Regions from separate parts of the Streptomyces sp. NPDC058525 genome, predicted to be linked through region 1. Evidence: riboswitches for the same ligand, from Rfam matches in the RefSeq annotation. Region 1 holds a riboswitch; each other region holds the start of a gene.

Region 1 (9,042 bases):
CGGCCGACCCCTCGGGTCCGCCGGCCGACCCGTGGCCGGCCGGTGTCACCCGGTCGGCCGCCCCCGGTGGTGGCGCGGCGGCGGCTGCCGCTTGCTGGACCGGGGGGAGAGAGCGAGGGGCCCATGGAGCCCACGACCGATCGGCTGAAGACACCGCGCGCGGCCGGGCTCGCCGGAATCGCCTTCGCCCTGTTGCTCGCGGCGGCGATCGTGCTGATGCGGATCGCCGTCCCGTCGGGCGACGCCGCCGAAGCGCCCATCGCCCCGGACCGGCGCTGGGCCGTCCGGGTGGCCCTGGAGATCGTGCCCTTCGCCGGCATCTTCTTCCTGTGGTTCATGGGCGCCCTGCGCGCGCACACGGGCGAGGCCGAGGACCGGTTCATCGCCACCGTGTTCCTGGGCAGCGGCTTCGTCTTCGTGGCGACGCTGTTCGCCTCCGCCGCGGCGGCGGGCACCGTGCTGGAGGAGAGCACGCCCTCCGATTTCGGCCGCCACTTCGCCTACACGCTGCTGTCGACGTACGCGATGCGGATGGCCTCCGTATTCGTCCTCGCGACCTCGACCATCGGGCGGCTGCTCGGTGTCTTCCCCCGGTGGCTGGCCCTGCTGGGCACCGTCGTCGGCCTGGTCCTGCTCGTCGTGGGCTCCGGCATGCCCTGGTCCGAGCTGTTGTTCCCGGCCTGGGCGCTGATCGTCAGCGTGCACGTCCTGCGGGCCCGGCGCGGCACCGCCCGTACGGCCCCCGCAGCGACCCGCCCGGACCCTCCCGCCCCATCCTGACCTGCGCGTTCACACTCCGGCGGGCAGCCTAGGGGCCCCGCGTGCATGCTGGTGGGAAGGGGAGGACCCGCGGGGGTACGGGGGTGACGGGGAAGTACGGCCGAGGGAAAGGCAGAACCGTCATGAGGCTTGTCGTCGACCTCAACCGCTGCCAGGGATACGCCCAGTGCGCCTTCCTCGCTCCCGACGTCTTCGCCATGCACGGCGACGAGTCCCTCCTCTACAACCCGGAGGCGGCCGCCGAGCATCGGGAGAACGTCGAACGCGCCGTGGCCGCCTGCCCGGTCGGTGCGATCCTCCTCGAGCTCACGGACGAGGACATGGCCGACGTGCCCTCGCCGGACGCCGTGGCAGGGGCTCCCTCCGGAGGCGCGCGGTGAAGGGTGGAGGAGCACACGACGGGGCCCTGGAGCGGCTCAAGCGCGACGGGCGCATCGTCGTCGTCGGCGCTTCGCTGGCCGGTCTGCGGGCTGCCGAGACCATGCGCGAGAAGGGCTTCACCGGTTCGCTGACGATGATCGGCGACGAACCGTACGAGCCGTACGACCGCCCCCCGCTGTCCAAGCAGGTCCTGCTGGGCAACGCGGTCGCCGACCACACGGCGCTCCCCCGCCGCCGGGCCATCGACGCCGACTGGCGTCTCGGGGTCCCCGCCACCGGCCTGGACATGGCCGCCCGGCGGGTCCGCCTCGGCAACGGCGACGAGGTCGAGTACGACCGGCTGCTGATCGCCACCGGCGTCCGTGCGCGGCCCTGGCCCAACGCGGAGGAGGGCGCCCTCAAGGGAGTCTTCGTGCTGCGCACCCGCGACGACGGCGAAGGGCTGCAACAGGCCCTGGCCGCCGGCCCGCGCCGGGTGCTCGTCATCGGAGCCGGCTTCACCGGGTCCGAGATCGCCTCCGCCTGCCGGGAGCGCGGCCTGGACGTCACCGTCGCCGAACGCGGCGCGGCGCCGCTGGTCGGCGCGCTCGGCGGGGTGATCGGCGAGATCGCCGCCGGGATGCACCGCGAGCACGGCGTGGACCTGCGCACCGGGGTCATGGTGACCGGGCTGGAGGGCGACCCCTCCGGACGGGTCCGCGCCGCCCACTTCTCCGACGGGTCCACCGTCGAGGCCGATGTGGTGGTCGTCGGGCTCGGCGCGCAGCGCAACACCGAATGGCTCGCCGGGTCCGGACTGGGTGCGGGCCCCCGGGGCATCGCCTGCGACGCGGGCTGCCGGGCCTTCGACATCCGGGGCATCGTCACCGACGACATCTATGTGGCGGGTGACGTGGCACGTTCCCCGCACGCCCTGTTCGGCTACCAGTTCCTGTCCCTGGAGCACTGGGGCAACGCCGTCGCCCAGGCCGACACCGCCGCGCACAACATGCTCAGCGAGAGCGCGGACCGCCGCCCCCACCTGTGGGTCCCGGCGTTCTGGTCCTCGCAGTTCGGGGTGAACATCAAGTCGGTCGGCGTACCGCCGATGGGCACCGAACTCCTCGTCACGCAGGGCTCGCTCGCGGAGCGCAGGTTCGCGGCCGTGTACGGGTACCAGGGGCGCGTGATCGCCGCCGTGACCTTCGACAACTGCCGGTGGCTCCCGTTCTACGAGCAGCAGATCGAGGCCAACGCGCCGTTCCCGCCGGAGTTCTCGACGGTGGACCGCAGGCCGGAGGGGAGCAAGCCGGTTCCGGCGGAGTTCCCGGACCCCTCGGTGCCGACGCACGGACCGAACATCATCCTCAGCGGCTACTCGCCGGCCGACCGGAAGATGACCTTCGTCCCCGGGCGCCCCTGACCCTGCCCCGCCCCCGACCGCGCCCGAGCCCACCGCGCCCTCCCCCGAGGATCACGAGGATCACGAGGACCCGTCATGACACAAGCCATCCTGCGGGAGATCATCGACTACGCGAACCGCGCGAACCCGTACCCGCTGTACGAGGAGCTCCGCAAGACCCCGGTGTCCCACGACGGGGACGGCCCCTACGTGGTCAGCACGTACTACGAGATCCAGAGCCTGCTGCACGACCCGCGGATCAGCTCCGACGCCAAGAACCTGAAGTCGACCGGGGACGACCCGCTGGGCCAGTCCGAGGACGAGGGGACGGGCACGTCCCTGCCGCCGTCCTTCCTCAAGCTCGACCCGCCGGACCACGACCGGCTGCGGCGCATGACGAACCGTCCGTTCGGTCCCCCGCACGCCCCCCACCGGGTGCACGACATGCGCGAGGAACTCGGCGGGCTGGTCTCCGGGCTGATCGACTCCATCGCCACCAACGGGAACCTGGACCGCGTCGACCTGGTCGACCAGTTCGCGTACCCCTTCCCGGTCACGGTCATCTGCCGGCTGCTCGGCGTGCCCCGCGAGGACGAGCCGAAGTTCCACGTCTGGGCGGAGACCCTCGCCGCGAGCCTGGACCCCGACCCGGACGCGGACCCCACCCAGCACGGCAAGGGCGCCATGGACGCCCGGATGGAACTGGGCATGTACCTGGCCGGGCTGATCGAGGAGCGCCGCAAGAACCCGGGCGACGACATGCTGTCGCAGCTGGCGACCGATGACGGCCCGGACGGATCGATGACCACCATGGAGGCGCTCAGCACCTCGGCGCTGCTGCTGATCGCGGGCCACGAGACCACGGTCAACCTGATCACCAACGGCATGCTGACCCTGCTGCGCCACCCGGACGTCCTCGACCGGCTCCGCGTGGACCCGGGCCTGTCGGTCCCCATCGTCGAGGAACTGCTGCGCTACGAGCCGCCCGTGCAGCTGCTCCCCCAGCGCACCACCCTCTCCGACATCGAGGTCGCCGGCGTCACCATCCCCAAGGGCGCTTCCCTGTGGCTGATCCTGGCGTCCGGGAACCGCGACCCGAAGCGGTTCGAGAACCCGGACCGCTTCGACCCCGACCGCAAGGACATCCAGCACCTCGGCCTCGGCAGCGGCATCCACAGCTGCTTCGGGGCGCCGCTCGCCCGCCAGGAGGCGCAGCTCGCCCTGAGCGAACTCGCCCGCCGGCTGGAGAACCCCCGGCTGCTGGAGGACCCGCCGCCGTACCGTCAGAACGCGGTCCTGCGCGGCCCGCGCCACCTGCCGATCGCCTGTGACGGCATCCGTCCCTAGTCTCCCCGGCCCTGCCCCGGGTCCTGCCGCGAGTCCTGGCCCTGGTCACGGCCCTGGTCACGGCCCGGGTCCGCCGGGAGGAGGACGACCTCGGACGGGGTGAAGGACACCGCGACCCGGTCCCCCGCGGCCGGCGCCCCCTCCAGCCCGCACTCCGCCTCCAGCAGCGGACCCGCCTCCGGCCGCAGCAGCAGGGCCACGTGCGTGCCGCGGAAGGTGCGGGAGACCACCTCGCAGCGCAGGCCGGCCGCACACAGCACCACCCCGGCCGGACGGATCAGCAGCCGCTGCTCCCCCTCGGGGGATCCCTCCGGCACCGGGACCTCGCCCCACGGGGTCCCGGCCGCAGTGCCCGTGACCACGGCCGGGACCACGTTCTCGAAGCCGAGGAACCGTGCCACGAACTCCGACGCGGGCCGCTGCCACACCTCCAGCGGGCTCCCGGCCTGCGCGATCCTGCCGTCCCGCATCACCACCACCCGGTCGGCCAGCGCAAAGGCCTCCCCCTGGTCGTGCGTGACGGCGAGCACCGTCGTGCCCAGCCGGGCGAACAGCTGCCGGAGCTCCGCCACGAGCCGCTCCCGCAGCCCCCGGTCCAGCTGGCCCAGCGGTTCGTCCAGCATCAGCAGCCGCGGCGACGGGGCCAGCGCGCGGGCCAGCGCGACCCGCTGCTGCTCGCCTCCGGACAGCGAGGCCACCGCGCGGTCCTGGGCCCCGGGGAGGCCGACCAGCTCCAGCAGCTCCGCGACCCGGGCCTCGTACGAACCGCGTCCCGCGCCCCGCATCCGCAAGCCGAAGGCGACGTTCCCGCCGACGTCCCGGTGCGGGAAGAGCTGGTGGTCCTGGAACATCAGGCCCACGCCCCGCCGGTGCACGGCCACGCCGGCCTGGTCCGCCCCGCCCAGCGACACCCGGCCCGCGGACACCGGCTGGAGCCCGGCGACCACCCGCAGCAGGGTCGACTTGCCGCTCCCGCTCGGCCCCAGCACGCACACGGTCTCGTGCTCGGCGACCTCCAGGTCCACCTCGTCCACGACCGCCCGCTCACCGAAGCGGACCGACACCCCGTCCAGCCGGAGCAGTGTCATCAGAATTCTCCCGAGGTCTTGTCGGGACGCAGTCGCTCCAGCACCAGCAGGGACACCGCGCACACCAGCATCAGAATCGTGCTCAGGGCCATCGCCTGCCCGTAGTTCATCTCCCCGGCCCGCCCCAGCAGCCGCGCCACGGCCACCGGCAGCGTCGGATGGTCCGGCCGGGCGATGAAGACGGTCGCGCCGAACTCCCCGAGCGAGACGGCGAAGGCGAAGCCCGCCGCGATCAGCAGCGCACGCCGCACCAGCGGCAGGTCCACCTCCCGCCAGGCCCGCAGCGGGGACGCGCCGAGTACGGCCGCGGCCTCCCGCAGCCGCCCGTCGACCGCGCGCAGCACCGGCAGCATGGTCCGCACGACGAACGGCACGCCCACCAGGGCCTGAGCGAGCGGCACCAGGATCCACGAGGTCCGCAGGTCCAGCGGCGGCTCGTCCAGGGTGATCAGGAACCCGAAGCCGACGGTCACGGCGGACACCCCGAGCGGCAGCATCAGCAGCGCGTCGAAGCCCCGTACGAACCGCCCTCCGCGCCTGGTCAGGGCCGCGGCCGCGAGTCCGCCGATCAGCAGGGCGATGGCGGTGGCGGCGAGCGCGTACTGCAGGGAGTTCCAGATCGCCTCCAGCGGCGGCACCAGGAAGGTTCCGCCGCCCGCGCCCACCTCCTGGAGCGCCCGGTAGAAGCCGAGGCCGTACCCGCCGGGCGCGTCGAAGGACCGCTCCACCAGCACCGCCAGCGGGGCCACGATCAGCAGGGCGACCGTCAGCAGCACCCCGCCCAGCAGGGTGCGCTGCGCCCAGCCGCGCGGCCGGTGCGTGGTGCGCCCCGGGTCGACCAGCCGCAGCGCGGTCTCCCGCCTGCGCACCGTCCGGGCGTGCACCGCGAGGATCCCGCCGATCGCCGCGAACTGCACCATCGTCAGCACCGCGGCCGTGGGCAGGTCCAGGAGCTGCGCGGTCTGCCGGTAGACCTCCACCTCCAGGGTGGAGTACGCGGGCCCGCCCAGGATCAGTACGACGCCGAAGGAGCTGAAGGTGAACAGGAACACCATCAGCGAGGCGGCGGCCACGGCCGGGGCCAGCGCGGGCAGCGTCACCCGCCGCCAGGCGGCGAACCGTCCGGCGCCGAGCACCCGGGCGGCCTCCTCCTGCCGCGGGTCCAGCTGGGCCCACAGCCCGCCGACCGTCCGTACGACGACGGCGTAGTTGAAGAAGACGTGCGCGAGGAGGATCGCCCAGACCGTGGTGTCCAGCCGGACCCCGGCCAGTTCGTCGAGCAGCCCGCCCCGGCCGACCAGCGCGAGGAAGGCGGTGCCGACGACCACGGTCGGCAGTACGAACGGGACGGTCACCAGGGCCCGGAGCAGCTGCTTGCCGGGGAACTCGAAGCGCGCGAAGACGTAGGCGCCGGGGAGCGCGATCAGCAGCGTGAGCGCGGTGGAGGCGAGCGCCTGCCAGGTGGTGAACCACAGCACGTCCGCGATGTCGGGCCGGGCGAGCACCTCGCCGATCCGGCCGAACTGCCAGCCGGCGTCGGTCTTCAGCCCGCGGCCGACGATCGCGGCCACGGGGTAGGCGAAGAACAGCCCGAAGAAGGCGAGGGGCACGGCCATCAGGGCGAGCCGTACGGCCACGGCCCGCCCGCCTTCGCGGGCGCCGGGGACCGGCGCGGCGCCCCCCGGCGCCGCGCCCGTGCCCTTGGTGCCGCCTACTTCACGACGAGCGAGGTCCATGCCTTGACCCACTGCTCACGGTTCTTGGCGATGGTCTCGGGAGCCACGTTCTCGGGCTTCTCGACCACCACGCCGTGCTTGGTGAACAGCTCCGGCAGGGCGGCGTCCTTCGTCACGGGGTTCACGAACATCTGGAGCGGCATGTCCTCCTGGAACTTCTTGCTGATCAGGAAGTCCAGGAGGGCCTTGCCGCCCGCCTCGTTCTTCGCGCCCTTGAGCAGGCCCGCGAACTCGGTCTGGCGGAAGCAGGTGCCGGTGGCGACACCCGTCGGGGCCTCGGCCGGCTGCGGCTCGGCGTACAGCACCTCGACCGGCGGGCTGGAGGCGTAGGAGACGACCAGCGGGCGGTCGCCCTTGGCCTTCTTGCCGCCCGCGGAGCCGGAGAAGCGCTCGTTGTAGGCCTGCTCCCAGCCGTCGACGATCTCGACGCCGTTGTCCTTGAGCTTGCTCCAGTAGTCCTTCCAGCCCTCGTCGCCGTATTTGCCGACGGTGGCGAGCAGGAAGCCGAGGCCGGGCGAGGAGGTCGCGGCGTTCTCGGCGACCAGCAGGTTCTTGTACTCCGGCTTGATCAGGTCGTCCAGCGTCTGCGGCGGGGCGATCTTCTTGTCGGCGAAGTAGGCCTTGTCGTAGTTGACGCAGATGTCGCCGGAGTCGATCGGGGTGACCCGGTGCTCCTTGTCGAGGACGTACTCGGGCTTCACGTCGGCCAGGCCCTTGGCCTCGTACGGGGTGAAGATCCCGTTGTCGAGGGCGCGCGAGAGCAGGGTGTTGTCCACGCCGAAGAAGACGTCTCCGCGCGGGGAGCCCTTGGTGAGGATCTCCTGGTTCAGCGCGGCGCCGGCGTCCCCGGACTTCAGCACCTTGACGGTGTAGCCGCTCTGCTGCTCGAACTCCTTGAGGACCGACTCGGTCACGTTGAAGGAGTCGTGCGAGACGAGCGTGACGGTCGTGGACTTCGGGGCGTCGCTCGCTCCGGCGGTCTTGTCCTTGGCGTCGCCGCCGCCGCAGGCGCTGAGCGTGGTGACGCCCAGCGCGGCCGCGAGCGCCGCGCCCGCGATCTTCTTGGTGGTGCTCACTGGTGATTCCTCCTGGGATGTCCAGGAGAAGACGCGGCCCTGCCCGGCGCTCTCTCGGAGCGGACGCCGGGCAGGGCGCAACAGCATGAGTGGTGACCGAACTTCCTACCCCGAATGACCGGGGCGAGGTTCAGAGGGTCTGCGGATGACGGATACCGCACTCTCAGCGCTGTGGCGCTCCCCTGTCGGAATATGAAATTGGTTCGGCCACAGGGTACCTCGTGGCCGAATACGGACGTCCCGAGGCGGAAACTAGCGCTCCGAGGCCGCGAGCTGGCCGCAGGCGCCGTCGATCTCCTGGCCGCGGGTGTCCCGTACGGTCACGGGCACGCCGTGCCGGGCGATGGCCTCCACGAAGGCCTTCTCGTCCTCGGGCCGCGAGGCGGTCCACTTGGAGCCCGGCGTCGGGTTCAGCGGGATCAGGTTGACGTGGACGCGCTTGCCCTTGAGCAGCCTGCCCAGCAGGTCGCCGCGCCAGGCCTGGTCGTTGATGTCGCGGATCAGGGCGTACTCGATGGAGATCCGGCGGCCGGACTTCTCGGCGTACTCCCAGGCCGCGTCGAGGACCTCGCGCACGTTCCAGCGGGTGTTCACGGGGACCAGGGTGTCGCGCAGCTCGTCGTCGGGGGCGTGCAGCGAGACCGCGAGGCGGCACTTGAAGCCCTCGTCGGCGAAGCGCAGCATGGCCGGGACCAGGCCGACGGTGGAGACGGTGATGCCGCGCTGCGACAGGCCGAGGCCGTCGGGCTCGGGGTCGGTGAGCCGGCGGATGGCGCCGACCACGCGGTTGTAGTTGGCGAGCGGCTCGCCCATGCCCATGAAGACGATGTTCGACAGGCGCGCGGGACCGCCGGGGACCTCGCCGTCGCGCAGCGCGCGCATGCCGTCGACGATCTGGTGCACGATCTCGGCGGTGGAGAGGTTGCGGTCCAGGCCCGCCTGGCCGGTGGCGCAGAACGGGCAGTTCATGCCGCAGCCGGCCTGCGAGGAGATGCACATGGTGACCCGGTCGGGGTAGCGCATCAGCACGGACTCGACGAGCGTGCCGTCGTGCAGCTTCCACAGGGTCTTGCGGGTGGTGTCGTCGTCGCACGAGATGTGCCGGATGACGGACATCAGGTCGGGCAGCAGCTCCTGCTGGAGCTTGTCGCGGGAGCCGGCCGGGATGTCGGTCCACTCGGCCGGGTCGTGCGCGTACCGCGCGAAGTAGTGCTGGGAGAGCTGCTTGGCCCGGAACGGCTTCTCGCCGATCG
Region 2 (5,194 bases), on a different contig from region 1:
TCGCAGATCTCCTGCTGGAGGTCGATGTTCTCCTTGATCTTGTGCATCGGGACGTGGCCCGGGCCCTCGATCATCGTCTGGACGTTGTGGCGCTTGGCGATCGTGTTCAGCTCGCCCAGCGTCTTCAGCTCGGCGAACTGGGCCGCGTCGTTGGCGTCCGCGATGGAACCGGGGCGCAGGCCGTCACCCAGCGAGTACGTGACGTCGTACGTCGCGAGGATCTCGCAGAGCTCCTCGAAGTTCGTGTAGAGGAAGTTCTCCTTGTGGTGCGCCAGGCACCAGGCGGCCATGATCGATCCGCCGCGGGAGACGATGCCGGTCTTGCGGCGGGCGGTCAGCGGCACGTAGGGCAGCAGCACGCCGGCGTGGACCGTCATGTAGTCGACGCCCTGCTCGGCCTGCTCGATGACCGTGTCCTTGTAGATCTCCCAGGTCAGGTCCTCGGCGCGGCCGTCGACCTTCTCCAGCGCCTGGTAGAGCGGGACGGTGCCGATCGGGACGGGGGAGTTGCGCAGCACCCACTCGCGCGTGGTGTGGATGTTGCGGCCCGTCGAGAGGTCCATGACCGTGTCGGCGCCCCACTTGGTCGCCCAGGTCATCTTGTCGACCTCCTCCTCGATGGAGGAGGTGACCGCTGAGTTGCCGATGTTGGCATTGACCTTCACCAGGAACCGCTTGCCGATGATCATCGGCTCGATCTCGGGGTGGTTCACGTTCGCCGGGAGCACCGCGCGACCTGCGGCGATCTCCTCGCGGACGACCTCGGGGGCGACGTTCTCGCGGATCGCGACGTACTCCATCTCCGGGGTGATCTCGCCCCGGCGGGCGTACGCGAGCTGCGTGACGGCGGCCCCGCCGCGGCCCCGGCGGGGCTGGCGCGGGCGGCCCGGGAAGACCGCGTCGAGGTTCTTGAGCCCGCCCCGCGGGGAGGTGTGCTTGATCCCGTCGTCCTCGGGGCGCCCGGGACGTCCCGCGTACTCCTCGGTGTCCCCGCGGCTGATGATCCAGTTCTCGCGCAGCGGGGCCAGGCCGCGGCGCACGTCGGTCTCGATCTGCGGGTCGGTGTACGGCCCGGACGTGTCGTAGAGCGTCACGTCCTTGCCGTTGGTGAGGTGGACCTGGCGGACCGGCACCCGGATGTCGGGGCGGGAGCCCGCCACGTAGCCCTTGTGCCAGCCCGGCTTGCGCTCGGTCTGGCCGTCGGTGTCCTGGCTGACGGCAGACGTGCGTGCGTCCTGAATGGTCATGAGACCTATCTCCCTACGCCGGCATTACCCGGTAACAGGTTCGGCGGTCGACGCAGCCTCTTCCCGTACGCATCCGTGATGCTCGTACGGTGATCAGCGCCCTCTCAGCCCGGTGCTCCGAGCTCCCGCGTTGTGCAAAGGTGCCCCCACGCTAGCGTCATCTAGGGCGTGCTGAACAGTGGGCCCCCTCATCTCTTGCGATGATCTGCCAGTGACGACCTCGCCGCAGCCCCCCACCGAGCCCACGGATCCCAGTGGCCACACGAGCCATGCGCACTCGGGTTCCGGGCACTCCGCCGGTCACTCCCACAGCCATGGCCACGGCCCGGCGGCCCCCGTCTCGAAGCACCTGCGCAAGGTCATCGCGGCCGTGCTGATCCCCTTCGCCGCCGCCGTCTGCATCGGCATGGTGGTGCTCTGGCCGGGCGGCGCCCCCGCCCACGAGCGCACGGGCGTCGGCTTCGACCGCCAGACCCAGCAGGGCACCGTCGTCTCGCTCGAGCACGTCGACTGCAAATCGGTGAACGCCTCGCAGGTACCGACCACCGGGAACGTCACCACCCCCGAGGGCCGTGAGGCGCAGGCCGCGCAGACGGGCGAGTGCAAGAAGGCCACCGTGCGGGTCGGCACCGGGCCGGACCAGGGCCGCACCTTCGTGGAGATCGTCCAGCCGGGCGCACCACGGCAGCTGACGGACGGCCAGGAGGTGGTGGTCGCCTACGCGCCGGACGCCCCGCGCGATCTCCAGTACTCGGTGATCGACGTGAACCGCAAGTTCCCCATGGCGCTGCTGGCGGCCATCTTCGCCGTCGCGGTGGTCGTGGTCGGCCGGATGCGCGGACTGTTCGCGCTGATCGCGCTGGTCATCAGCTTCGGCGTGCTGACCCTCTTCATCCTCCCGGCCATCCTGCAAGGCTCGAACCCGCTGCTCGTCGCGGTGATCGGGGCGAGCGCGATCATGCTCATCGCCCTGTACATGTGCCACGGACTGACCGCCCGCACCTCGGTCGCCGTCCTCGGCACGCTCGTCTCGCTGCTGCTGATCGGCCTGCTGGGCTCGCTGTTCATCGACTGGGCGTTCCTCAGCGGCAACACCGACGACAACACGGGGCTGATCCACGGGCTCTACCCGGACATCGACATGAGCGGTTTGCTGCTCGCAGGCGTGATCATCGGATCGCTGGGCGTCCTCGACGACGTGACGGTCACCCAGACGTCGGCGGTCTGGGAACTCCACCACGCGGACCCGTCGATGGGGCCGCGCTCCCTGTACCGGGCAGCCATCCGGATCGGCCGCGACCACATCGCATCGGTGGTCAACACCCTGGTGCTGGCGTACGCGGGTGCCGCGCTCCCGCTGCTCCTGCTGTTCTCGATCGCGAACAGCAGCATGGGTTCGGTGGCGAACAGCGAACTGGTCGCGGAGGAGATCGTACGGACCCTGGTGGGCTCGATCGGCCTCGTCGCCTCGGTGCCGGTGACGACGGCGCTGGCTGCCCTGGTCGTCTCCGCCGACCGGCCGGGGACCCCGGGCACGGGATCGGCCTCGGGACCGGTCCGCGGCGGCCGGGGCCGGCGGCGCAAGCGCTGAATCGGTGGTGCCCGGTCAGCCCGCGTTCTGCTCGTTCTGCCGGGACTCGGCCAGGATCTTGCCGAGCGCCTCGTCCAGGTTCTCCTCGAAGTCGCCCAGGTTCCGCTCCTGACCGAGCGGTACGAGCCGGTCGGTGCGGTCGAGGAACGCGACGAGCGGCGCCGCGCCGGCGCGGAACAGAGCGCGGTCGCCGCCGACCTGGAGGCGGATGTGGACGTCGGACAGTTCCTCGGGATCGGTGGGGGCGATGTGCACATCGCCGTCACCGCACGGCTTGTTGATGCCGTCGAGGAGGAGCTCCCGGCCGAACGCCCAGGTCACGGGCGCGTCTCCGGGAAGGTGGAAGGTAAGGCGGACTGCGTAGGGATCACGAGCGTCGTACCGGAGTTCCACCGGGATCCGGAACGAGAGCTCCTCGGAAACGAGGAAGCTCATCATGACCTCTGCCTGTACCGACTCGCGCATTGCCTACCCCGCTGTAGTGGAAGTGGCCAGGAATGATCCCCCAGGGCCCTCTTGACAAGGGTGGTGGAAGCGCCAGCAGATCACAAGGAGTGAGTTTTCAGATACTGATAGAGAACGAGAGGGTGCTCAACAGCGCGCCTACTTCACTCCGTAGCCGATCGACTACACAAAGCAATCTTTCTTCCTGGTGCAAGGGTAGAGAAATCGCCATGGTCGCGGCGGCATCGCCCGCGGTAATGGGGATCGCGGCGCATACCGTGCCCAAGGCATATTCCTGGCGTTCGATTACAGGCTGCATCCGCTGCAAGGAACCGATCCGGTGTTCCAGTGACCTTTGATCGGGCACCGTATAAGGGGTGATGGCCTCGACCGGGTGCCGGTCGTAATAGTCCTTGCGCGTCTTCTCGTCGAGCTGGCCGAGCAGGCACTGCCCGATGGCGTGCGCGTGGCCGGTCTCGCGGAAATCGGCCCACTCCTCGCAGGCCGGGTTGGCCGGGGTGTCCGAGACACCCACGACCTCGATCTCACCCTCGCGGAACATCGCGAAGTAGACGGGGGCCCCGACGGCGTCGCGGAAGTGCGCGAGCGAGTCGAGGATCATGCTGCGACGTTTCTGCTGGAGTCCTCCACCGGCCAGGCGACCGGCCGCGGCGCCCAGCACGAAGACTCCGCTCTCTCTGCGCAGATAGCCCTCGTGGGTCAGGGTGCGCAGCAGGTGGTACGCGGTGGGAAGCGGGAGCCCGGCCTCGCGCGCCAGCTGTTTCGCCGGGGCTCCCTCGCTATGCGCGCCAACCGCTTCGAGCAGCCTCAGCGCCCGCTGTACCGAACCGATGAGAGTCGGCACTCCGGCGTTGTGAACCGAAGACAAAGCTCACCCCCAGGCGTGGCGGCGGGCTGTGGGGGCCCGCCCTGCGGGGGCCACCCCCGCGTATGCCGTGCTCCTGGGGGTCGTGCTCGGCACGTACTTGGGATAGCCGCGGTTCGGAGCAGTAGTACCGGCAGTCGGCGCCCAGGGGACGGCACAGATTGCCACTGTATCGGCCGGTTCCTGTGGTGTGAGCGGTTTCGCCCGGCACCTTCCCCCGACTGGCCCAATCCGGAACTCTCCGGGCCGGCTCCCTCTACCACTCACCCGAGGAAGAGGACTTCGCGCCGCGGCCGCTGAACTTCTTCACCACGAAGACCAGGCCGCCGACGAGGCCGACGAAGAGGAGCAGCTTGAAGACGATCGAGATCAGCGCACCGAGGATGCTCGTGATCACACCGCCGAAGACGAACAGCGCCAGCAGAGGGACCGCGACCCACTTGACCCACCAGGGCATGCCTGCGAATACCTCTCGGATGCCGTCCATGTCTGCGACCTCTTCCTCGTCTTCCTCGTCCGTGACTTCCTGTTCCCGATGCTAGGAGTCGGCGGACCCGGGCGGGGGCCCGCGAGCCCCCGGAGTCCCCTGATCCGCCCCCTAAGGGGCCCGGGGCCGCGACCCTCATCGTCCGGGAGCCGCTCAGCCCTCCGGCGGGGAGAACACCACCATCACGCGCAGGTCCTCGCTGATGTGGTGGAACTTGTGCGGCACCCCCGCCGGGACGTAGACGACACTGCCGCGCGCCACGGTCGTCGTCTCCTCCCCGACCGTGATCGAGGCCCGGCCGCTCACGACGAAGTACACCTCGTCCTGACGGTGCGGCTGCTGCGGATCGCTCTGTCCGGCGTCGAGCGCGTACAGCCCGACCGACATGTGCCGCTCGCGCACGAACTGCAGATAGGCGCCGTCGTTGGCGGCCCGCTCCGCTTCGAGTTCGTCAAGCCGGAAGGCTTTCATCGTTGTTGTGCCCCTTGTACTCGATCGTTCCCTCGCATCCGCTGATCTGCGGATGTCCCACCGGGATC
Region 3 (9,042 bases), on a different contig from region 1:
CTCCGTGCCGCGATTCTCGCTCAGCGCCTGCGCGGGGGTGCCGGGCAGGGTCGGGTCCGCCGTGAAGAGCCACTCCAGGATCTCCGCGTCGGAGAAGCCGTCGTCGCGCAGCACGGTGAGCAGTCCGACGAGGCCCTTCACGACCTTGTCTCCGTCGATGAAGGGGGCCGGTACCTGCAGGGCGCGGTTCTCGCCCCGGCGTACGGCGATGAGCTGCCCCTCCTTGACCATCTGGCGGACCCGGGTCACCTCGACGTCGAGCATCTCCGCGATGTCGGGGAGGTGCAGCCAGGAGGGGACAAGGGCATCGATCTTTGCGTCAATCTCGGTCACGGGGACAAGCCTGCCACTTCGGCTGGGCCGCCGGTACCGGGGCGAGCCGTCCGGGGGCCCGGTGCTCCGCCGTCAGGCCGTCGCCGACTTGAGCGGGGTACCCGGGTCGCGGACCTTGGCCGGGTCCAGCTGCGCCCCCGTCTCGATCAGCTTGCGGCCCTGCGCCAGGTCGCGGGGGCGGCCGACGGCCAGCAGCGCGACCAGGGCCCCGTCCTTCAGCCAGCACACCGACCAGGCCGGCTCCCCCGGGTCGCCGCGCCAGAGCAGGGTGTCGGCCCCGCCGTGGTGGCCGGCGTACTGGACGAAGCGGCCGAACTGCTCCGACCAGAAGTACGGCACGGGGTCGTAGGCCCGGGCCGGCTCCCCGGCCAGGATGTTCGCGGCGACCGCCCGCGGCCCCTGGAGCGCGTTGTCCCAGTGGTGCACGAGCAGCCGGGTCCCGTAGCGGGCCGAGGGGAAGGAGGCGCAGTCGCCGACCGCGTACACGCCGGGCAGCGAGGTCCGCAGGTGGGCGTCGGCGGTGACCGAGCCGTCGGGGCCGAGCTCCACGCCGGTCCCGGCCAGCCAGCCGGTGGCGGGGCGGGCGCCGATGCCCACCACCACCGCGCCGGCCGGCAGCGCCCGCCCGTCGGCGAGGAGCACCCGGCCCTCCTCGACCCCGGCGACCTTCGCTCCGGTGACGAGGCCGGCGCCGGCCTCCTCGTACCAGCGGGCCATCGGCTCGGCGACCTCGGCGGGCAGCGCGCCCGCCAGGACCCGGTCCGCGGCCTCGACCACGGTCACCTCGCAGCCCGCCTCGCGGGCCGCGGTGGCGAACTCGGCGCCGATCCAGCCCGCCCCGACGACCACGACCGAGGGCGCGGCTGCCAGTACGGGGCGCAGCCGCTCCGCGTCGTCCAGGGTGCGCAGCAGGTGCACGCCCTGGACGCCGTCGGTCCCGGGCAGGGTCAGCGGCTGTGCGCCGGTGGCCAGGACGAGGACCCCGTACGGGACGGGCCCGGCCTCGGTGTCCAGTTCGCGTGCGCCGGCCCGCAGCCCGGTGACCTCGGTGCCGAGCCGCAGGTCGATGTCCAGCGCCTCGAAGTCCACGTCGAAGGCGGAGTCCTCGGCCTTGCCGAGCAGGACCGCCTTGGACAGCGGGGGCCGGTCGTAGGGCTGGTGGGGCTCGGCGCCCAGCAGGGTCACGGGGCCGGTGAATCCGCCCTCGCGCAGGGCGACGGCGGTCTGCACACCGGCCATTCCGGCGCCGACGATCACGACGCCGCTCTCAGTCTGTTCCGTCTGCTCGTTCACCCGGCCACCCTAATCATCTGACGGCCCGTCAGGAATAGGTGCCCCTTACCCGCCGTCGGCGACGGGGTTAGTCTGGCCACCGTACCTATCGCGGGAGTCCGGGCGCACCGGGCTGAGAGGGAGGCTGGACGGCCTCCGACCGTACGAACCTGATCCGGGTCATGCCGGCGAAGGGAGGGGCTGGACGCCCATGCACTCATCTCGGAAGGGATCCGACGTCCTCGTCATCGGGGGCGGGATCATCGGACTCGTCACGGCCTGGCAGGCGGCCCGCCGGGGCCTCGGCACCGTACTGGCCGATCCGGCCCCCGGCGGCGGGGCCGCCCAGGTCGCGGCCGGCATGCTCGCCCCGGTCACGGAGCTGCACTACGGCGAGGAGGCCCTGCTGGGCCTGGGCCTCGCCTCCGCCGCACGCTATCCGGAGTTCGCCGCCGAGCTCGCCGAGGCGAGCGGCGGCCTGGACATCGGCTACCGCGCCTGCGGCACCCTCGCCGTCGCCCTGGACGCCGACGACCGGCTCCACCTGCGCGAGCTGCACGCCCTCCAGCGCCGCTGCGGCCTGGAATCGGAGTGGCTCACCGGCCGCGAGTGCCGCCGCCTGGAGCCGATGCTGGCCCCGGGCGTCCGCGGCGGGCTGCGCGTGGACGGCGACCACCAGGTCGACCCGCGGCTGCTCGCGGCCGCCCTGCTCACCGCGTGCGAACGGGCCGGGGTGGAGGTCCACCGGGCGGCCGTGGAACGGCTGCTCGTCACCGCCGACCGGGCGGCCGGCGCCGTCCTCGACGACGGTACGGAGCTGCGCGCCGACCAGGTCGTGCTGGCGGCGGGCTCGCTCAGCGGCCGGCTGGCGGGCGTACCGGCGGAGGTGGTGGCACCCGTACGCCCGGTGAAGGGACAGGTGCTGCGCCTGTCGGTGCCCCCCGCCTACGCGCCGTTCCTGTCGCGGACCGTACGGGCCGTCGTACGCGGCAGCCACGTCTACCTGGTGCCGCGGGAGAGCGGCGAACTCGTCATCGGCGCCACCAGCGAGGAACTCGGCTGGGACACCACGGTCACCGCGGGCGGGGTCTACGAACTCCTGCGCGACGCCCACGAGCTGGTGCCCGGCATCACCGAACTCCCGCTGGTGGAAACCCGGGCGGGACTGCGCCCCGGCTCGCCCGACAACGCGCCGATGCTCGGCCCGACCGACCTGCCGGGCCTGCACCTGGCGACCGGGCACTACCGCAACGGGGTGCTGCTGACCCCGCTCACCGGCGAGGTCATGGCGGACCTGCTGACCACCGGCGAACTGCCGCCGATCGCCCGCCCCTTCAGCCCCCGCCGGTTCTCCGCCGCACGTCAGGAGTCGTACGCATGACCATCTCCGTCAACGGCGAGCCGCGCGAGGTCGCGGCCGGCACCACGCTCGACGCGGTGGTCGCCACCCTCACCGCGGCGCCCTCCGGAGTCGCCGCCGCGCTCAACGAGACCGTGGTCCCGCGCGGGCAGTGGCCGGCCACGGCCGTGGGCGAGGGCGACCGGGTCGAGATCCTCACCGCGGTCCAGGGAGGCTGAGCGCCATGGCAGACGACCTCTTCACGCTCGGCGGCCGGACCTTCTCCTCCCGCCTGATCATGGGTACGGGCGGGGCCCCGAGCCTGGACGTGCTCGAGCGGGCCCTGGTGGCCTCCGGCACGGAACTCACGACGGTGGCGATGCGGCGGCTGGACCCGACGGTCCAGGGCTCCGTCCTCTCCGTGCTGTCGAAGCTCGGCATCGCGGTCCTCCCCAACACGGCGGGCTGCTTCACGGCGGGCGAGGCCGTGCTCACCGCGCGGCTCGCGCGGGAGGCGCTGGGCACGGACTGGATCAAGCTGGAGGTGGTCGCGGACGAGCGGACCCTCCTGCCGGACGGCGTGGAGCTCCTCGACGCGGCCGAGACCCTGGTGGACGAGGGCTTCACCGTCCTGCCGTACACGAACGACGACCCGGTGCTGGCGCGCAAGCTGGAGGACGTGGGCTGCGCGGCGATCATGCCGCTGGGGTCGCCGATCGGCTCGGGCATGGGGATCCGCAACCCGCACAACTTCGAGCTGATCACGGAACGGGCGGGGGTCCCGGTCATCCTCGACGCGGGCGCCGGGACGGCCTCGGACGCGGCCCTGGCGATGGAGCTGGGCTGTGCGGCCGTGATGCTCGCCTCGGCGGTGACGCGGGCCCAGGCGCCGGCGCTGATGGCCGCGGCCATGCGCGATGCCGTGTCGGGGGGGCGGCTCGCGTTTCGCGCGGGGCGCATCCCGCAGCGCCGGTTCGCCGCCCACGCGTCGTCTCCTGCGGAGGGCCGCGCCACCCTGGACCCGGAACGCCCGGCGTTCTGAGGGAGGGTGGGGTACGGGACTTGCGGCGCGGGCCCGCCATCTCCTCCCCTCGCCCCCCGGGGCCGGTCGGCGGTTGCCCACCCGCCCCCGGGTGCGGGTCCGGGGGCCGGGGAGCGGTAGCCCCTTGGCCAGGATCAGAGAGGGTTCGGAGGGTTCCCGTCAGCCCCATCGTCCTTCCGTATCGTGCCGTTCCCTCAAAGCCATGGCTCGGGGCCGGGGGCCCGACTACCTGCCCCAAATGCCGCCCAGAGCCCCCTGGGGAGCACCCAGACGCAGCAGATCGCTACGCGCTCCTCTGATCTCGGCGACCGGCGGCCGTCTGCGGCTGGTCGTGGGCGCGTTCAACGTTGGCGACGGCGGTGGTGAACTCTCGGCCGGAGGCGTTGCGGATGTAGGCCAATTCCATCCAGCGCTCATGGGCCAACGAATCCGAGACGTTTTCGTTGATCACTGCCATCAGCACCCCCTCGGTGCCGGACGCGAGGTCCCGGACACGGTGTCGTAGGAGCCGATGGGGGACGTACCCGTAGCGTTCAGTCATGGCAGACCGCCTCGAAGGTGCTGAGGAAGCGCTCCCAGCCGGCCTGAGCCCGATCAAGCAGGCCGGTACTGGGCTCAGCCATGGCGGCCACCCTCTTGACAGGCACGTCCGCGGTCTCGGGCGCCTCGCAGACGCAGCTGTGCGCGATGCGGTCGGTCACAGGTCAACTCCTCCATAGGCAGGTGGTTTCACCCATCAGCCTGGACGCGTCCCAACCGTGCGGGAATGACCGCTTGTTGCACTTCCGTTGTACTTGCGTCCCCCTTAGGCGGTCCGGCGTGATTCGATGGCGGTGGGAAGGGAGCGATGTGTGGCGACCGTGCACCACTGGACCGGGCTGGAGGCCAAGGCACTCCGGCTCGCGCTGCGGCTGAGCGTCCGCGCGTTTGCCGAACACCTCGGTGTCGGCGTGCGGACCATCTCAAAGTGGGAGAAGCTCCAGGGGCTAACCGAGCCCCGCCCGGACACCCAGGCGATCCTCGACACAGCTCTGGCACGTGCGAATGCGGCCGCCCATCTGCGGTTCGAGACGTTTCTGTCCGAGGCCGGACACCCGGGGACGGAAACCGCACGGCGGGTGACACTGGCAGGTCCGCTGGCCTGGGAGTACGAATCCTGGGCCGATGACCTGGACCGGGTCGTGGTGGCCCTCTCTCAACAGGATTTCACGTTCGCCGATAGCCTGCTCAGCCGGTGGCCAAGCCGCTTCAAGACCCCCGATCTGGACGAGAAGGGCCTGTATCTGTTTGCCCGCTCGACCGCCTTGCTCGGCGACCTCAAGCGATATCGGGGAACGCCCGCCGGACTGCTGTCCGCCCAGCACTCCTATGTCGGTGCGCGCGCCGTCTTCACGCACCTCGGCATCCCGCGCCGTGTAGCCCAGCTCGACCTGTCCCTCGCGATCGTCATGGAGATGTCCGGCGAGCTGGAAACCGCTGCTCGCGCCTACGAAACCCTGGCTGTCGACGACCGGCTCTCTCCTCGCGACCGCGCGAGTGCCCGCTTGTGGGTGGGAACCGCGCTGAGCAAGGACGGTCAGCACGAATACGCGACGCGTGTCATGACAGCCGCGACTCGTGACTTCGAGAACCTAGCCGAACCCGACGACTGGTCGGTGGCCCACCAGAAGCTCGCCCTCGCCCGCCGCGACGCCGGAGACCTCACCGCCGCGTTCCGGTTCCTGGACGTCGCCTGTAGCACGGGCACCGTGCGGTCCCCGATGCAACGGGTGCAGCTCACCACCGCTCAAGCCCACATCTTGCGCACCGATCCCGCCACCCGTGACGACGGGCTCCGCCTTCTCGACGAAGCCGCAAAGATCGCCGCTCAGTCCGACCTCGGGCATCAACTACGTAGCATCGAGGCCATCAGACGGACGTGCGAGGGCGCCTTCAAACCCCTACACCGCCGACCAGGGAGCACCGAGTGGCAGACGGACGCCCGCAGGGAATCACCGAGGATCAGCTGCAGGCCGCCCAGCTGATCTGGGACTACCACCACATGCGTCACGAACTCCTCCCGTGCGACGCGGCCATTGCTTTGGGCTGCAACGACCTCGGCGTAAGCACCTACGCCGCCCACCTGTACGAGACCGGGTTCTTCCCCGCCCTCGTGTTCACCGGCGGCAACAGCGCGGCCACCAGCAGCGTGTTCCCCCGTGGCGAAGCCGTGCACTTCCACGAACACGCCCTCGCGCTCGGCGTACCCGCCCACGTGATGCTGCTGGAGCCGAAGGCGGCCAACACCGGGCAGAACATCGCGTTCGCGCGTGAGACTCTTACCGCCGCCGGGATCCGCCCCCGTTCCGTGCTGCTGATCAGCATGCCGTACATGGAGCGACGGGCCTTCGCCACCTGCCGCGAGCAGTGGCCCGACGTCGAAGTAGTGTGCGCTTCCGACCCATTGTCCTTCGAGACCTACCTCAAAGGCATGGGCGACGAGGAATCCGTGATCAGCATGATCGTCGGCGACCTGCAACGGGTGATCGAGTACCCGAAGCAGGGCTTCGCCATCGCCCAGGACGTACCGGAGGGCGTGCATGTCGCTTACGAGTCCCTCGTCCGCGACGGCTTCACCAGCTGTCTCACCAGCCCTGACCAACCGAGACCAGCCCCAGACGGCCGCCGGCCGCCGAGAAGCGCGTAGAGCGATCTGTCGCGCTTGGGTGCTCCGCAGGGGTCCGGTCAACATTTGGTGCAGCTAACTGCGCCCCGGCCCTGGGGCGGGGGTCTGGGGGCCCGGATGCCCGGCCGGCCGACGCCCGGTCCCGCGCCCGTCACCGAAGGGGATCACGCAGTCACGCGACGAATGAGCGCCCTTGGGAGACCGGCACGACACGGAAGGACGATGGGACTGACGGGAACCCCCGTACCCTCTCTGATCCGGTCCACGGGGATGCCGCTCCCCGGCCCCCCCCCGGCCCGCAGACGTGGGGGCGGGTGGGCAACCACCGCCCCGCCCCCACACCTCGAGGGGGAGATAGCGGGCCCGCGCCGCAGGCCCCGTACCGGCCTCCCATGTCACGGCTGGGCTGCAAGGCTGCCCCGGCCCGGCCAGGACGCGTCGTCGCGCCAATAGAATCGCCGGGTGGATACGACCCTGGATGACCCCCTCGTCGGGCGCGTGCTCGACGGCCGCTACCGCGTCGACGCCCGCATCGCCGCCGGCGGCATGGCCACGGTCTACCGGACCGTCGACACCCGCCTGGACCGCGTGCTGGCCCTGAAGGTCATGCACCCGGCCCTCGCCGCGGACGCCGCCTTCGTCGACCGGTTCATCCGGGAGGCGAAGTCCGTGGCCCGGCTCGCCCACCCCAACGTCGTCGCCGTCTTCGACCAGGGCACGGACGGGCCGTACGTCTACCTCGCCATGGAGTACGTCTCCGGCTGCACCCTGCGCGACGTGCTCCGCGAGCGCGGCGCGCTCCAGCCGCGGGCCGCGCTGGACATCCTGGAGCCCGTGCTCGCCGCCCTGGGCGCCGCTCACCGGGCCGGATTCGTGCACCGCGACATGAAGCCCGAGAACGTCCTGATCGGCGACGACGGCCGGGTCAAGGTGGCCGACTTCGGGCTGGTCCGGTCCGTGGACTCGGTGACCAACACCACCGGCTCCGTCCTCGGCACCGTCTCCTACCTGGCTCCCGAGCAGATCGAGAACGGCGTCACCGACACCCGCGTGGACGTCTACGCCTGCGGTGTCGTCCTGTACGAGATGCTCACCGGCACCAAGCCGCACACCGGCGGCTCCGCCGCCCAGGTGATCTACCAGCACCTCCACGAGGACGTGCCGCCCCCGTCCGCCGCCGTCCCCGGTCTCCCCGTCGGCCTCGACGAGCTCGTCGCGCAGGCCACCGCGCGGAACCCGGAGCTGCGCCCCTACGACGCCGCCGCCCTGCTCGGCCTCACCCGCGAGGCCCGCGCACGGCTCAGCGACGCCGAGCTGGACGCCGTACCGCCGCAGGCGCGCGCCGAGGAGCGGACGGCCGCCGAGGACCGCACCAGCGTGATCCCGCGCCCGGTCACCGCGCACCGGCCCGTGCACCAGACCTCCCGGCTGCAGGTTCCGCCGCCGCCCCCGTCCGGTCCGCCCGCCCCGGCGGGCGGGCGCGGGCCCCGGCGCGGCGTGCTGCTGGTGGTCGCGGGCGTGCTGCTGGCCCTCGGCCTGGGCACGGGGGTCTGGTACATCAACTCCGGCCAGTTCACCAAGGTGCCCAACCTGCTGGGCAAGACCGAGGAGCAGGCCAAGTCGCAGCTGTCGGCGGCCGGCCTCGGCGTGAAGCGGATCGAGCGGAAGTTCAGCAGCTCCTTCGACCGGGGCACGGTGATGAACACCGACCCGCCGGGCGGCAAGCGGATCCGCGGCAACGGCGCGGTGACGCTCACCATCTCCCGGGGCCCCGAGGTCGTGGCAGTGCCCAACCTGAAGGGCCGCCCGCTCGAGGAGGCCAAGGCCGAGCTGACGAAGACCGGGCTGGCCCCCGGCATCGTCACGCAGGCCTTCAGCCAGGACGTCGCGCAGGGCTCGGTGATCAGCACCGACCCGGTGGGCGGCGAGAAGCGGGCCCCCGACACGGCCGTCGCCATGATCGTCAGCAAGGGCCGTCCGGTCCCGGTGCCGAGCGTTGCCGGCCTCCCCTTCGAGCAGGCCAAGTCGGCCCTGGAGGGCCTCGGCCTGAAGGTGGCCACGGCTCCCGAACAGGTCAACGCCCCTTCCCCGGCCGGTACGGTCGCCAACCAGTCGGTCGGCGCCGGAACCCAGGCCGCGGCCGGGGACACGGTCACGCTGACCGTCTCCAAGGGCCCCCGCCAGCTCCCCGTCCCGGACGTGACCGGCCAGGACGTGGACTCGGCGCGCAAGGCCCTGGAGGGCGCCGGCTTCAAGGTGAAGGTGGAGCGGCCGCTCATCTCGTTCAGCAAGACCGTGGACACCCAGTCGGTGGCCGGCGGCCAGAACGCCCCCGAGGGCACCACGATCGTCATCAAGACCAAGGGGCTGTGAGCAGCGGTGATACGCAAT

The links. Region 1 has a riboswitch for thiamine pyrophosphate ahead of ACFWP3_RS13085 (thiamine ABC transporter substrate binding subunit). Riboswitches for the same ligand answer to the same signal wherever they lie in the genome.
Region 2: linked by a shared signal. The riboswitch ahead of thiC (phosphomethylpyrimidine synthase ThiC) and the one ahead of ACFWP3_RS13085 (thiamine ABC transporter substrate binding subunit) in region 1 are both predicted to bind thiamine pyrophosphate.
Region 3: linked by a shared signal. The riboswitch ahead of thiO (glycine oxidase ThiO) and the one ahead of ACFWP3_RS13085 (thiamine ABC transporter substrate binding subunit) in region 1 are both predicted to bind thiamine pyrophosphate.

What each region holds. Positions count from the first base shown of each region.
Region 1 is NZ_JBHXNP010000021.1:320-9,361, reverse strand. Features, by position in the region: gene ACFWP3_RS13115 (hypothetical protein) at 124-780, shown strand; gene ACFWP3_RS13110 (ferredoxin) at 903-1,160, shown strand; gene ACFWP3_RS13105 (NAD(P)/FAD-dependent oxidoreductase) at 1,157-2,563, shown strand; gene ACFWP3_RS13100 (cytochrome P450) at 2,639-3,889, shown strand; gene ACFWP3_RS13095 (ABC transporter ATP-binding protein) at 3,886-4,977, opposite strand; gene ACFWP3_RS13090 (ABC transporter permease) at 4,977-6,593, opposite strand; gene ACFWP3_RS13085 (thiamine ABC transporter substrate binding subunit) at 6,689-7,789, opposite strand; TPP riboswitch at 7,874-7,983, opposite strand; gene rlmN (23S rRNA (adenine(2503)-C(2))-methyltransferase RlmN) at 8,042-9,042, opposite strand, start outside.
Region 2 is NZ_JBHXNP010000075.1:25,600-30,793, reverse strand. Features, by position in the region: gene thiC (phosphomethylpyrimidine synthase ThiC) at 1-1,247, opposite strand, end outside; TPP riboswitch at 1,241-1,386, opposite strand; gene ACFWP3_RS29135 (YibE/F family protein) at 1,459-2,838, shown strand; gene ACFWP3_RS29130 (SsgA family sporulation/cell division regulator) at 2,854-3,303, opposite strand; gene ACFWP3_RS29125 (IclR family transcriptional regulator) at 3,401-4,147, opposite strand; gene ACFWP3_RS29120 (DUF5326 family protein) at 4,425-4,655, opposite strand; gene ACFWP3_RS29115 (cupin domain-containing protein) at 4,809-5,126, opposite strand.
Region 3 is NZ_JBHXNP010000076.1:4,973-14,014, forward strand. Features, by position in the region: gene ACFWP3_RS29225 (Rv2175c family DNA-binding protein) at 1-333, opposite strand, end outside; gene ACFWP3_RS29230 (NAD(P)/FAD-dependent oxidoreductase) at 406-1,626, opposite strand; TPP riboswitch at 1,707-1,819, shown strand; gene thiO (glycine oxidase ThiO) at 1,817-2,986, shown strand; gene thiS (sulfur carrier protein ThiS) at 2,983-3,183, shown strand; gene ACFWP3_RS29245 (thiazole synthase) at 3,189-3,986, shown strand; gene ACFWP3_RS29250 (hypothetical protein) at 4,270-4,527, opposite strand; gene ACFWP3_RS29255 (hypothetical protein) at 4,520-4,687, opposite strand; gene ACFWP3_RS29260 (helix-turn-helix domain-containing protein) at 4,838-6,010, shown strand; gene ACFWP3_RS29265 (YdcF family protein) at 5,953-6,672, shown strand; gene pknB (Stk1 family PASTA domain-containing Ser/Thr kinase) at 7,114-9,024, shown strand; gene ACFWP3_RS29275 (deoxyribonuclease IV) at 9,034-9,042, shown strand, end outside.